One region of the Stenotrophomonas sp. YJH_SMC_64 genome, then DNA from elsewhere that is predicted to be linked to it. Evidence: riboswitches for the same ligand, from Rfam matches in the RefSeq annotation. Region 1 holds a riboswitch; the other holds the start of a gene.
What was found. A riboswitch is a leader RNA that binds a small molecule or an ion and turns the genes downstream of it on or off. The one in region 1 is predicted to bind glycine.
Positions count from the first base shown of each region.

Region 2: it holds a riboswitch for glycine, as region 1 does, so the genes downstream of both, AC5P9L_RS03900 (trimeric intracellular cation channel family protein) here and gcvP (aminomethyl-transferring glycine dehydrogenase) in region 1, are expected to answer to the same signal.

Region 1 is NZ_JCAFUN010000017.1:68,490-75,493, reverse strand. It holds gene gcvP (aminomethyl-transferring glycine dehydrogenase) at 1-1,585, opposite strand, end outside; glycine riboswitch at 1,648-1,750, opposite strand; gene AC5P9L_RS17985 (multidrug effflux MFS transporter) at 2,050-3,276, shown strand; gene AC5P9L_RS17980 (siderophore-interacting protein) at 3,417-4,313, shown strand; gene AC5P9L_RS17975 (hypothetical protein) at 4,382-4,774, shown strand; gene AC5P9L_RS17970 (M2 family metallopeptidase) at 5,066-7,004, opposite strand, start outside.
Region 2 is NZ_JCAFUN010000003.1:135,913-142,916, forward strand. It holds gene AC5P9L_RS03875 (MarR family winged helix-turn-helix transcriptional regulator) at 1-231, shown strand, start outside; gene AC5P9L_RS03880 (DNA alkylation repair protein) at 228-968, shown strand; gene AC5P9L_RS03885 (DUF6616 family protein) at 1,016-1,354, shown strand; gene AC5P9L_RS03890 (hypothetical protein) at 1,467-1,724, shown strand; gene AC5P9L_RS03895 (3-deoxy-7-phosphoheptulonate synthase) at 2,020-3,093, shown strand; gene AC5P9L_RS03900 (trimeric intracellular cation channel family protein) at 3,262-3,879, opposite strand; glycine riboswitch at 3,962-4,067, opposite strand; glycine riboswitch at 4,081-4,170, opposite strand; gene AC5P9L_RS03905 (GIY-YIG nuclease family protein) at 4,211-4,486, shown strand; gene AC5P9L_RS03910 (hypothetical protein) at 4,508-5,050, shown strand; partial or broken gene AC5P9L_RS03915 (nuclear transport factor 2 family protein) at 5,119-5,244, shown strand; gene AC5P9L_RS03920 (hypothetical protein) at 5,280-5,735, shown strand; gene AC5P9L_RS03925 (NAD(P)/FAD-dependent oxidoreductase) at 5,827-7,004, opposite strand, start outside.

The sequences.
Region 1 (7,004 bases):
GGTGGATCTGCGAGAACTCCGGCCAGGTCACCGGGATCATCTCGGCGGTGGCGTTGAGCTTCATGGTGCACGAACCCAGCGGGATCATCGTGCGGTCCATCGCCAGGTCCTTGTCGGCCAGCGAACGCAGGTAACGCAGCAGTTCGTGCTCGCTGTGGTGGGTGTTGAACACCGGGTGGGTCAGGAACGCGGACTGGCGCAGCAGGCCGGCCGGCAGCGCGTCGGCGGTGCTGGCATCCAGCGCGTCGACGTCCAGCGAGGCACCGAACACCGCAGCCACGGCGACGATGTCGGCGCGGGTGGTGGTCTCGTCCAGACTGATGCCGACCGAGTCGCTGTCGATCGCGCGCAGGTTGTAACCGGCGGCGCGTGCCTTGGCATGGATTTCATCGGCATGCACGCCGGTGACGTGCAGGGTGTCGAAGAAGTCGCCACCGACCTGCACGCCGGCATTGCGCAGCGCTGCGGCCAGGATCGAGGCCAGTCGATGGGTGCGGCGGGCAATGCGGGTCAGGCCTTCCGGGCCGTGGTAAACGGCGTACATCGAGGCCATCACCGCCAGCAGCACCTGCGCGGTACAGATGTTGGAGGTGGCCTTCTCGCGGCGGATGTGCTGTTCGCGGGTCTGCAGGGTCAGGCGGTAGGCCGGGTTGCCCTGGGCATCGATCGAAACGCCGATCAGGCGGCCTGGCATCGAGCGCTTGTAGGCGTCACGGCAGGCCATGAAGGCGGCGTGCGGGCCACCGAAGCCGAACGGCACGCCGAAACGCTGGCTGTTGCCGACCACGATGTCCGCGCCCCATTCGCCCGGGGCAGCCAGCAGGGTCAGGGCCAGCAGGTCGGTGGCCACGGCCACCAGGCCGCCGCGTGCGTGCACGGCATCGACCAGCGCCTTGTAGTCGCCGACCTGGCCGAAGGTGTCCGGATACTGCAGCAGCAGGCCGAAGGCTTCTGCTTCCAGCGCTTCGGCCGGGGTGCCGACGCGCAGCACGATGCCCATGGGCTCGGCGCGGGTACGCAGCAGTTCCAGGGTCTGCGGGTGCACGGCGTCGTGCACGAAGAAGGTGTCCGACTTCGACTTGGCCGAACGCTTGGCCAGGGTCATCGCTTCGGCGGCGGCGGTGGCTTCGTCCAGCAGCGAGGCGTTGGCGATTTCCATGCCGGTCAGGTCGGCGCACAGGGTCTGGAAGTTGATCAGCGCTTCCATGCGGCCCTGCGAGATTTCCGCCTGGTACGGGGTGTAGGCGGTGTACCACGCCGGGTTTTCCAGGATGTTGCGCAGGATCACGTTCGGCGTGTGGGTACCGTAGTAACCCTGGCCGATGAAGCTGCGCAGCACGGTGTTCTTGTCGGCGATCGCACGGATCTTCGCCAGTGCCTGCACTTCGGTCATCGACTCCGGCAGTGCCAGCGGTGCCGGCGACTTGATCTTGGCCGGCACGATGGCGTCGGTCATCGCATCCAGCGACGCGTGGCCGACGACGTCGAGCATCTGCGCGATCTCGGCGTCGTTGGGGCCGATGTGGCGCTCGACGAACGCGTTGTGGTGCTCGAGCTCACGCAGGGAAGGGGTGTTCTGGGACATGGCGAAGGATCCGTCAGGAAAGGGCACACGCACGGGCACAAGCCGCCGGTCGGCGGTCTGCGGGGCGCCCCTCTGTCCTTTTGCCTGAGAGTTTAAAAGCGCGGCGGACCGCAGCTTCGTGCCCCTTCGGCGCCGGATCGAACCGGTCTCTCCAGAGTTGTGTTACGGGTGGTATCGGGCCTGAGCGATTACGGGCGTTGCGCCTTCGGCAGCGGTATTCCGCTTCTCCCACCGTGTTGCCCGCCGATTATAGCCCGTTGCGGGCGCGGCGGCCGCCTTCGGTCCTGGAGGCCGCGCCTGAATGGCCGATGGCCCGTCCGTGCGTTTTGTGCACTGCTGCATGGCATCAGGCGCAATCCCCACCTATGATGGGCGGATACCCGAATTCATCTGGCGCCGTCCCTGCTGCAGGGGACCGGCGCCCGCCGTGCGTGCCGCGCATGGCCCTGCCGGACGCCTTTCCCATGACCGCCGCTGTTGCTCCCTCCACCCGCCGCATGGCCCTGCTGCTCGCCGGCCTGGCCATGTTCGGTCCGTTCTCGATCGACACCATCTTCCCGGCGTTCCCGCAGCTGGCCCAGCGCCTGGCTGTGGACGAGGTGGCGGTGCAGCAGACCATCAGCGTGTACCTGCTGTTCTACGGCCTGATGAGCCTTGCGCACGGCCCGCTGTCCGACGCCTGGGGCCGCAAGCGGGTGATTCTCGGTGGCCTGGTGGTGTTCGTCGGCGCTTCGGTCGGCTGCGCGCTGTCCACCGACCTGACCACGCTGCTGGCGTTCCGCGCGCTGCAGGGCCTGTCAGCGGGCGTCGGCATGATCGTCGGCCGCGCGGTGATCCGCGACCTGTACCACGGACACGACGCGCAGCGCCTGATGAGCCAGGTATCGATGCTGTTCGGCATCGCTCCGGCCATCGCACCGATCATCGGCGGCTGGATCCTGCTCAGTGGCGCCGGCTGGCCACTGATTTTCTGGTTCCTGGTGATGTTTGCGCTGCTCCTGCTGGCGGCCACCGCACGCTACCTGCCGGAAACCCATCCGGTGGAGGCACGGGTGCCGTTGTCACCGCGCGTGCTGCTGCGTGATTACGTGCGCATCGGTTTCAACCCGCGGTTCCTGCGCCTGGCGCTGGCCGGCAGCATCGGTTTCGGCGGCATTTTCCTGTACATCTCCTCGGCGCCGGTGTTCGTGATGCAGCACCTGCATCTGGGCGAGGGTGGTTTTGCCTGGCTGTTCATCCCCACCATCGGCGGCATGACCACCGGCTCGTTCCTGTCCGGGCGCATGGCCGGGCACACCACGCCCACCCGCCAGGTGTCCATTGGTTTCGGCCTGTGTGCGCTGTCGGTGCTGCTGAATGTCGGCTACGTGGCGCTGTCGCCGCAGTTCGTGCTGCCGTGGGCGGTGCTGCCGATCTTCCTGGGCGGCATGGGCATGGCATTGATCTTCCCGATCCTGGCGCTGGCGGTGCTGGACATGTACCCGCATCAGCGCGGCCTGGCCTCGTCGCTGCAGGCCTTCGTGCAGCTGATGATCAGCACGGTGGTGGCCGGCGTGGTGTCGCCGCTGCTCAGCGCCAGCCCGCTGCACCTGGCGCTGGGGCAGGCCGCGTTCTTCGCCGCCGGCTTCGTGTTCTGGTACTGGGAACACCAGCGTGAACGCGCGGCACAGGCGGCCTGCACGGGCCATTGAGCAGCGCGCAGGGGTAGGGCCGGCCGCTTTGCCCGCAACGCTTGCGAAGAGGAACGACCGGACTAGGCTGGGCACTCCAGCCAGCCGGTGCGTGGATGCACGACAGCCAGCCAATCCGATGTCGTTGCATGAGGTTCCCCATGGCTGCGCAGCAGACCTACCGCCTGTTCGAGGTGGCGCTGAAGGAGCGCCGCGTTCTTTCCCCTTCCCTGGACCGCATGGTGTTCACCGGTGCCGACGTGGCGCGGATGAAGACCGAAGGCCCTGACCAGCGCATCAAGGTGTTCTTCCCCTTGCCCGGCCAGGAGGTGCCGCAGGTCCCCAGCGGTGAAGACTGGTACCCACGCTACCGGGCCCTGCCGGACGACAAGCGCCCGCCGATGCGTACCTACACCATCCGCCAGTTGCGCGCCGAGCAGGGCGAGGTCGACGTCGATTTCGTCATCCATGGCGAAACCGGCCCCGCCTCGCGCTGGGCCATGCACGCCCGCCCTGGCGACCGCGTGGTGCTGCTGGCCCCGGACGCCGACTGTGCCGGGAGCAGCGAGGGCTGGGAGTGGAAGCCACCGGCCGGTGTCGGCCAGGTGCTGCTGGTGGCCGATGAAACCGCGTTGCCTGCGGTGGCCGGCATCCTCGAGGAGCTGGCGGCCATGGTCGACCCACCGCGCACGCTGGCGCTGCTGGAGGTGGCGCAGGCCGGTGATGCGGTGCACCTGAGGGCGCCCTCCAGCGCCGAGCTGGTCTGGCTGCCGCGCGGGCAGGCCGCCTACGGACAGCGGTTGCTGCAGGCGGTCCAGGCGCGGTTGGCAGCGACCTCGGGCGTGACTGCCGGGGATGCGCTGGAGGAGATCGACGTCGATACGCAGATCCTCTGGGAGCAGGCCGATACCCGGGTGACCGGGCCGCTGTACGCCTGGGTGGCGGGCGAGGCGGGGGCCGTGATGGCGATCCGTCGCCATCTGGTGCGCGACTGCGGGCTGGACCGCCGCGCGATCACCTTCATGGGCTACTGGCGGCACGGCAAAGTGCTGGACTGAGGGGTGTGAAGCGGTGCTGCGGGCGGGGTGCGCTATCCTTGCGCCCCCCTTCGCAGCGGTACCGCACCATGTCCACCAGCTCCAAGACCCGCCGCGACCAGCGCCGTCGCCAGGAAAAGCAGGCCGCCAACAAGGCCGCCGCGCAGGCCTCGCCGGTGGAGCCGCATGCGGAACTGCGCGATGCACAGCGCACCCTGCTGGCCGGTGTCGTGCGCCGCGACGGCGAATGGGTGCTGGGCATGGATGGCCGCATTGCCGGCCACAGCGAAAGCGCCGCACAGGTGCTGGCGCTGATCATGCAGGCCGGTGAGCTGCACGAACGCAATGGCACGCCGGTGCGCCTGATGTACTCCGACGCGCTGCGCGATGCCGCACAGGCCGAAGCCAGGGAGAAGGGCCAGACCTTCGAGGAATTCAAGGCCGAGCTGGCCGCAGCGATGGCCGCGAAGAAGAACAGCTGACCGCTGTTGCGGTAGAGCCGGCCGCTGGCTGGCTGCCAGACGGATTTCCACCGTGCAGTTGCCGGCCGGCGGCCGGCACTATCGGAAAGGTGCGGATCCTTTCGGACCCGCCCCTTTTTTCATTTCGCCGCCGGGGCCGCGCTGGCCTGCCAGCCGCACATCTGGCCTTTGACTGCTGTTTCGGTAGAGCCGGCCGCTGGCCGGCTGCCAGACGGATTTCCACCGTGCAGTTGCCGGCCAGCGGCCGGCACTACCGGAAAGGGGCGGATCCTTTCGGACCCGCCCCTTTTCTCATTTCGCCGCCGGAGCCGCGTTGGCCTGCCAGCCGCACATCTGGCCTTCGTTCTGCTGCTTCAGCCACTCGTTGACCGGGGTGAAGTACTCGATCATCGGGCCGGCATCGAGCTTGTCGGTACCGGTCAGCTCCTTCAGCGTGGCCTGCCACGGCTGGCTGGCACCCTTGCTCAGCATCGCCCAGTACTTCTGGCCGGCTTCCTTGTTGCCGTAGAAGGTGCACTCATGCAGCGGGCCCTTGTAGCCGGACGCGTCGCACAGGCCCTTGTAGAACTGGAACTGCAGGATGCGCGCCAGGAAGTAGCGGGTGTACGGAGTGTTGCCCGGCACGTGGTACTTCGCGCCCGGATCGAAGAACTCTTCGCCACGGGTGCTGGCCGGCGCCACGCCCTGGTACTTGGCCTTCAGGTCCCACCAGGCCTTGTTGTAGTTGTCGGCAGTGATCGAGCCATCGAACACGCCCCAGCGCCAGCGGTCGATCATCAGCCCGAACGGCAGGAACGACACGCCTGACAGCGCCATGCGCATCTGGTTGTTGATGACCGCCTCGCGGCTTTCGGTCGGCGCATCGACCAGGCCGATCGAGCTGAGGTACTTGGGCGTCATCGCCAGCACGATGGTGTCGCCGATCGCTTCATGGAAGCCATCGTTGGCACCGCCCTGGAACAGCGGCGGCAGCGGGTTGTAGGCCAGGTCGTAATAGATGTGGCCCAGCTCGTGGTAGATGGTGGTGAAGTTCTCTTCGTTCGGCTTGATGCACATCTTGGTGCGCACGTCGCCTTCCATGTTCATGTCCCAGGCACTGGCGTGGCAGACCACGTCGCGGTCGTCAGGCTTGATGAACTGGGTCTTTTCCCAGTAGGACTGCGGCAGCGACGGCATGCCCAGCGACACGTAGAAGTCCTGCGCGCGCTCGGTCATCTGCTTGGCGGTACGCAGTTCGGCCTCGCGCTGCGCCTTGTACTGCGCGGCCACGTTGGCATCCTTGCCGGCCTTGGCCAGCGCCGCGCTCAGGTTGGTCTGGTACTGCTTTTCCAGCGCCGCGGTGATGTCCAGGCTGCCGGCGCCCGGGTACGGTTCCAGCTGGTCCCACAGGTTCGACCAGTCCTGCTGCCACATGTTGCCCAGCAGGTGCGCGGCGATCAGGCCATTGCCTACTTCGGCCTTGTCCTTGCCATAGGTCTTGTCCAGCTTGCCGCGCGCGTAGCAGTGCAGCTGCTCGTACATCGGCTTGACCTGTTCCCACAGGCGGTCGGTTTCCGGGCCGATCTGCTCCGGCGGCATGTCGTAGCCGCTGCGCCACATCTGGCCGGCATCGGTGAAGCCCATGCCCTTGGCGCCTTCGTTCACCAGGCCGACGAACTTCTGGTAGTCGCCGCGCATGCTCTTGGTGGTGCTGTGCCAGCCCTGCCAGGCGTCAAGCTGCTTGTCGTAGTCGCGGCTGCGCGCCAGTACCTGTTCCAGCTCGCCCAGCTGGCGGCAGGAGTTCGGATCGTTGGCGTCGGTGCAGTACTTGCCAGCGCCGTAGCTGCCTTCCATGCGGGTGGCGATCTGGGTCAGCTCGGCCAGCTTGGCCGGATCGCGCGGCGCCGGCATCGAGGACATCAGTTTCAGCAGGTGGATCGCACGCTTGCTGTCCTCGCTCATCGGCTTGCCGTCGAACTTGGCGGCCTGCTCGATCCAGCTGTTGAGCTGGGTCAGCGAGCGCTCGTTGGCCTTGGCCGCGATGCGTTCGGAATCACTGTTGATGTAGGTGGAAGACAGCCACTGCGCCGAGGTCATCTCCGGGTAGGCGGCCTTGAATTCGGCATTGATGCGGGCCACGAACTGGTCGGCGGTTTCGCCGGCCGGGACGCTGCTGCTGGCGGTATCGGTGCCTGGGGCAGCTTCCTTCTTGCAGGCGGCCAGGGCCAGCGTGGCGGCGGCGATTGCCGAG
Region 2 (7,004 bases), on a different contig from region 1:
CTGCAGCGCGAAGGCCTGCTGCAGCGTCGCAACGATGACGGGGATGGCCGCCGCCTGCAGATCGTGCTGACCGCACCGGGAAAGCGTTTGGCCGAATCGCTGTTCGAGCAGCACACGCAATGGATCGGTGGGCTGTTCAACGGCCTGGATGCTGATGAACAGCAGCAGCTGTCACAGCTGCTGCACAAGGTCTGGCAGCACACGGACGCCGGGCGGGAATCCGCAGCATGAGCACGGCCATTCCTGCGGAACGCCGGCAAGCACTCAACACCGGCCGCGTCCCCGCCACCCATCTGGCAGAATGCCTGGCAGTGGATTTTGCCGCGCTGCTGCAGGTGGTGGCGCCTGCGCTTGCACCGGAGGCGCTGCAACGCATGCGGGACGCCTCAGGCAAGGGCATCACGCTGCGCATGGCCCTGGCTGCGCAACTGCTGCGTGAGGCGGGGCAGGGGGCGCCTGCGCTCTGGCAGCATCACAGCTCCGATACCGTGCGCGGCTGGGCCTGCTACCTGATCGGCAGCGATGCCCGCGCAACGCTGGCAGGGAAGCTGCAGCAGATGCGCACACTGGCCGATGACCCCCATTTCGGTGTGCGCGAATGGGCGTGGCTGGCACTACGCACGGACATCGTTGCCGCACCACTGCAGGCGCTGGAGCACCTGCAACCGTGGTCACAGGAAACATCGCCGTACCTGCGCCGCTTCGCCTGCGAAGCACTGCGTCCGCGCGGTGTCTGGGCCACGCATATCGCACTGTTCAAGCAGCACCCGGAACATGCATCCGCGCTGCTGGAAGCACTGGCCGACGATCCGGAACGCTATGTGCAGGATTCGGTCGGAAACTGGCTCAACGATGCCGGCAAGACCCAGCCGCAGTGGCTGCGCCAGCTGTGTACGCGTTGGCAGCATGAGCGCCACAGCGACGCCAACGCCTACATCCGCAAACGCGCGCTGCGCTCGCTCCGGTAGTGCCGGCCGCTGGCCGGCAACCCCCGAACCCTCAAGGAAGAACCACCATGTCGCACACCTTCATCGAGCTCTACACCGCCACCCCTGCCTGGACCACACTTCCGCCCGAGCAGCGGAATGCCTTCTTCGCCCGTATCGGCGCCGGCATGCAGCAGTTCGATCCGGTCCGCATCACGCCGCTGGCGATGGGCCGCGTTGCCTCGGGCGTACCGCACGGCAGCGATGAGCAGTTCTATGCGGTCTGGCGCTGCGCAAGCCGCGAGGAGGTCGATGCGTTGATGGCCGGCATTGCCGCTACCGGCTGGCATGAGTACTTCACCACCACCCAGGCGGTAGGCGCGATGGACAGCATGGCCCAGCACCTTGCCGACCTGGCCGCCTTGTAGCGGGGCGGCAGACGCCGGCAGATCCCGGTGCTGGGCATGGGTGGCACATGCGCCTGTCACCCAGACGAGGTAAACAGGACATTGCCCATGTCCATCCGCAGGAAGGTCGATCATGCAGAGCACGCTCCAGGTCACGCTGTTCGGCCCTCTTGGCGACAGCCCGGCGTTGCAGTTGCCGGGGCTGGAGGGGCCGTCGGTGGCCATCCCGGAATCGGCCCTGCGGCGCTTGGTTTCCGATCTCTACACCGCGCGTTCCCTGCTCAACCCCGAGCAGCTGGACGAGGCCCGGCAGGAACTGGATCGCGTGCTGGAACGCTGGGCCGACATCCATGAGGGCCTGCTGCTGGACGTGGAAGTGCATGGCAAATGAGCGACGTTGCGTGGTTGCCGCCGCGTGGGCAGGGCCGGCGCGCATCTCGCTGAACCGCGTCCCCAGTTGCGGATGAAACATTTTGCACTGCGCAAAAGCTGTGCTATCAATACAACCCATGAACGCAGCCGCCACCCGCTTTTACTGGTATTACTTTCCGAAGCCACTGGCGGAGGAAGGACTGCGCTCACCCTGAAGAAAGCTTCAGACGCATTCCCGAAAGCCGCCAGCGAACCTGGCGGCTTTTTTCATGCCGCCACGCTGGGGACCCCCAACGTTCCGGAGACCTCCCCCAATGCCCCCGCACACCGACGACCTGCGTATCCGCACCATCGAACCGCTGACACCGCCTGCCCAGCTGCTGGCGATGCTGCCGTGTGACGATGAAGCCTCCGACACCGTCAGCGCCTCACGCGCGGCCCTGCACCAGATCCTGCATGGCCGTGACGACCGCTTGGCGGTGGTGGTTGGCCCATGCTCGATCCACGACCCGAAGGCCGCCATCGAGTACGCCCAGCGCCTGAAGCCGCTGCGTGACGCGCTGGCCGGGGAACTTGAAATCGTGATGCGCGTGTACTTCGAGAAGCCGCGCACCACGGTGGGCTGGAAGGGCCTGATCAACGACCCGGACCTGGATGGCAGCTTCAGGATCGACAAGGGCCTGCGCATTGCCCGTGGCCTGCTGCGCGACATCAACAAGCTGGGCCTGCCGGCCGGTGTCGAGTTCCTCGACGTGATCTCGCCGCAGTACATCGCCGATCTGGTGGCCTGGGGCGCCATTGGTGCGCGCACCACCGAAAGCCAGGTGCACCGCGAACTGGCCTCGGGGCTGTCGTGCCCGGTCGGCTTCAAGAACGGCACCGATGGCAACGTGAAGATCGCCGCCGACGCGGTGGGTGCGGCGTCCAATCCGCATCACTTCCTGTCGGTCACCAAGCAGGGCGGCACCGCCATCGTGTCGACCACTGGCAACCCGGACTGCCATGTGATCCTGCGCGGCGGCAAGCAGCCGAACTACGATGCAGGCAGTGTCGCCGAGGCCTGCCAGGCGCTGGCCAAGGCCAAGCTGCCGACTCGTCTGATGATCGACGCCAGCCATGCCAACAGCCTGAAGAATCCGGACAACCAGCCGAAGGTGATCGAGGACATCGCTGTTCAGTTGGAAGACGGTGAACAGCGCATCGTCGGTGTGATGATCGAGAGCCATCTGGTCGGTGGTCGCCAGGAACTGGTGGAAGGCCAACCGCTGGTCTACGGGCAGAGCATCACCGATGGCTGCATCGACTGGGACACCACCGTGACGGTGCTGGAGCGACTGGCCGCGGCCGTGCGCGCCCGTCGCGACGTGAAGGTGTCCGAAGCCGCTTGAGTGCGGCACGTGTGTGGATGGCGGCCAGCGCCTGCGGGGGTGCGGCCGCGATCAGGGCCGGTCGGAGTTGGAGTCCGGCCCATCTGCACCGGCGATGCGCCTGGCGCTGCGCATGAGCGACAGCGCCAGGTACATCGCCGGGGTGGTGCGGATTCCGCCGCGCGAACCTCAATGCACTTCGTCGTGGTACACGAACTTCGGCATTTCCCAGCGGTAGTGGATCGCCAGCAGGCGCAGCGCGAAGCCGCCGCCGAGGCAGCACAGGATCGCGGTGGCGTCGGCCACGCCCCAGTGCAGCAGCAACAGGTAGGCCGCGCCGGTCAGCAGCGCGATGATCGCGTACAGCTCCTTCTGGAAGATCAGCGGCACCTCGTTGCAGAGGATGTCGCGCAGCACGCCGCCGAACGCGCCGGTCAGCATGCCGGCGATCAGCACGATCGGCATCGCATGGCCGGCTTCGCGCGCGATCGAGCAGCCGATCAGGGTGAAGGCGATCAGGCCCAGCCCGTCGAGGACCAGGAAGGTGCGGCGGAAGTGGTGCATCCAGCGTGCGACCCAGGTGGCGATCAGCGCCGCGCACACGGTGAAGCCCAGGTACTCGGGATGCTTCACCCAGCCCAGCGGATAGTGGCCGAGCAGGATGTCGCGCAGTGAACCACCACCGAGGGCGGTGACGCAGGCGATCATGACCACGCCGAACAGGTCCATGCGGCGGCGGCCGGCGGACAGTGCGCCGGTCATGGCTTCGGCGGAAATGGCGATCAGGTAGATGATGGACAGCAACATGGGGCAGGCTCCGAACGCGGTGGGGCCGGCCATGCGCGGACGCCGCCATTGCCTGCGCAATGACGGGATGACGATGACCGGTGCCGCTCCCGCTGTCCTTTTGCCTGAGAGTTCAGCGGCATGGGCCGCGTGCCCCTTCGGCGGATCGTCCCGGGCATGCCCGGTGACCTCTCTCCAGCTCGGCGAGTCGAATGCATGGTTGGTGGGATTCCAGCCCACCGGCCTGAGCGATCATGGGAGCCTGCGCCTTCGGCGGGCGCCAGCGCGGCGCCTCTCTCCTGCATTCGGGCGCCAGTATATCCGCTGCAGTGCAGCACGGCATAATCCGGGCATGGCCCCGTCCCTCCGCCCGTGGTTCCTGTACCTGCTCGAATGTCGCGATGGCAGCTATTACGCCGGCATCAGCACCGACGTGGACGCGCGTTTCGCCGCCCATCAGGCTGGCAAGGGCGCGCGCTACACCCGGGCCCGGCCGCCGCTGCGGGTGCTGGCCGTGCGCGAGTACCCGGACCGGGCCGCCGCGTCACGGGCCGAGTGGCAACTCAAGCAGCAGCCGCGCGAACGCAAGCTGGCCTGGCTGCAGGCGCCGGATCCCGCGCTTCTGTAGAGCCGAGCCCACGCTCGGCTGTTGTTGCTGCTGCCTGATGGTGAAGCCGAGCATGGACCCGGCTCTACAGTAGATCCACGCCATGCGTGGATGGGCGCTTCCAGTCATGCCATGATCGCCACACCCATCGACACATGGATCCGTCCGATGAAGAACTGCGGGATACTGCTGTTGACTGCCTGCGCGGCCCTTCTGGCCTGCACCCAAGCACCGTCGCCACCGCCACTGCAGCATGGGCAGATCGGCACCGCTGCTGAGCTGGCTGCGTATGGCCCGAGGACACCCGAACCGATCCACCTGCGTCGTGACCGGGTCCCTCCCGATCTGGTCGATCTGATCCCGTTCGCGGAAAAGTGGGGGATCGGCGATGACGTGCTTCGCAATGAAATGCGGGAGCGCGCCACTGACGCGGAAAAGCAGGCATTGACGGATGCGCTGGCGGGGCGCCATGCGCGCATCACCGCCTGGTTGGACAGCTTCCCGCAGGGGCAGCCCATGTCTGAAGAAGCCGCTGCGTTCATGTACATGCAGCTGGGCACCGACGAAATGGGCCTGATGCCGTAGATCCACGCCATGCGTGGATGCGGCTTGCATATGCCATGATCGCCCAGCCCTCAGCGCTGGAGACCCGGATGTCCACCGTCGCCCTGTTGTTCGCTCTCTCCGCGTCAACCAGTCCCGCTGCCGACCCGGCCACCCTCGCGGCCATCGAAGCCACCTGCCATGACTACGTCGACGGCCAGCTGGAGGCCGACCCGTTGTGGTACCCGAAACCGAAGGCGAAGTGAGCACGATGCGTGCCGCCGGTAAGGCATGGGTCTCCGTCGTCGTACTGGCCGCCGGCATCGCACTGCTGCCTGGCCTGCTGTACCTGCTCGGGCTTGCCCTGGTGGGCGGTTGGCCGAAGCCAGCAGACCGTGCGCCCAGTGGTGTGGCTGCGTGCAGCAGTGAACCACGAACAGGATTTCAGCCGATGAATCCCTGGAGTTTCGCTGCGCAGTTCTTCGACGACGACGCGATGAAGAAGAAGGTGCCAGAGGTGGAACGGGAGGCGTTCTGGATTGCCCGCCGCCATCTTTGGCGGCAGCCACGGCACGACATGCTGCGCTGGCATCTGAGCAGCACGGCACTGACGATCTGGATTACCCGCAACTGGAGTGCCGCGCAGATTGCCGACACCGCAAGGAAGGAGGACTTCTGCCGCGCATGGTCGAAACGGCGGGTGCCCGGCGGCCCGATGAAGCGGTAGATCCACGCCATGCATGGATGATGTTGACGGAGTCAGAGCCCTTTCCTGCGGAGAGGGGACGGACCGCGCGGCAGCCGGCCAGCGGCCGGCACTACCGCCGGGGTCGCCGGTCTTCCTGGTCATCACCGAAGATGATGCGCGCGCTGCGCTGGTAGCTCCAGTACGCCACGGCCCAGTTCAGCAGCACTACGATGCGGTTGCGGAAGCCGATCAGGAAGAACACGTGCGCGGCCAGCCAGAACCACCAGGCCAGCACGCCCGACAGCTGCAGCCGGCCCAAGTGCACGATCGCGGCCATGCGACCGATGGTGGCCAGGTTGCCGTAGTCGGCGTACTTGAACGGGCCGGGCTCGGGCTTGCCGTGCAGGCGTGCGCGGATCACCTCGGCCACGTATTTGCCCATCTGCTTGGCAGCGGGTGCCACGCCGGGTACCGGCTTGCCGTCGGCCTGGCTCAGTGCGGCCAGGTCACCGGCCACGAACAGCTCCGGGTGATCGGGCAGGGTCAGGTCCGGTTGCACCGGCACGCGGCCGGCGCGGTCCAGCGGCACGTCCAGCGTGCGCGCCAGCGGTGAAGCGGCCACGCCGGCGGCCCAGACCACGGTGCGGGCCGGTACGAACTGGTCACCGAGCGTGAAGCCCTGGCTGTCGATGTCGCTCACCGGGGTACCGGTCAGCACTTCCACGCCCAGCTTTTCCAGCTGCCGCCGTGCTTTCAGCGAAAGCACTTCCGGGAACGAGGACAGCACGCGCGGGCCGGCTTCGACCAGCCGCACCTTGGCGCTGGCCGGATCAATGTGGCGGAACTCATTGCGCAGCGTATGCCGCGCGATCTCGGCCAGGGTGCCGGCCAGTTCAACACCGGTGGGACCGCCACCGACCACCGCGAAGCTCAGCCATGCGGCCTTCTTCGCCGGGTCCGGTTCCGCCTCGGCGCGCTCGAACGCCAGCAGCAGCTTGCGGCGCAGCGCGATCGCATCGTCCAGCGTCTTCAGGCCGGGCGCATCATCGGCCCACTGGTCGTTGCCGAAGTAGGCGTGGGTGGCGCCGGTGGCCAGCAGCAGGCTGTCGTAGTCCAGCGTGCTGCCATCGGCCATGCGGATCTGCCGGGCCTGCTTGTCGATGGCGACCACTTCGCCGAGGCGGACTTCCACGTTGCGCTGGTGGCCGAGGATATGGCGCAGTGGTGCAGCGATATCCGGCGCGGACAGGCCGGCGGTGGCCACCTGGTACAGCAGCGGCTGGAACAGATGATGGTTGCGGCGGTCGA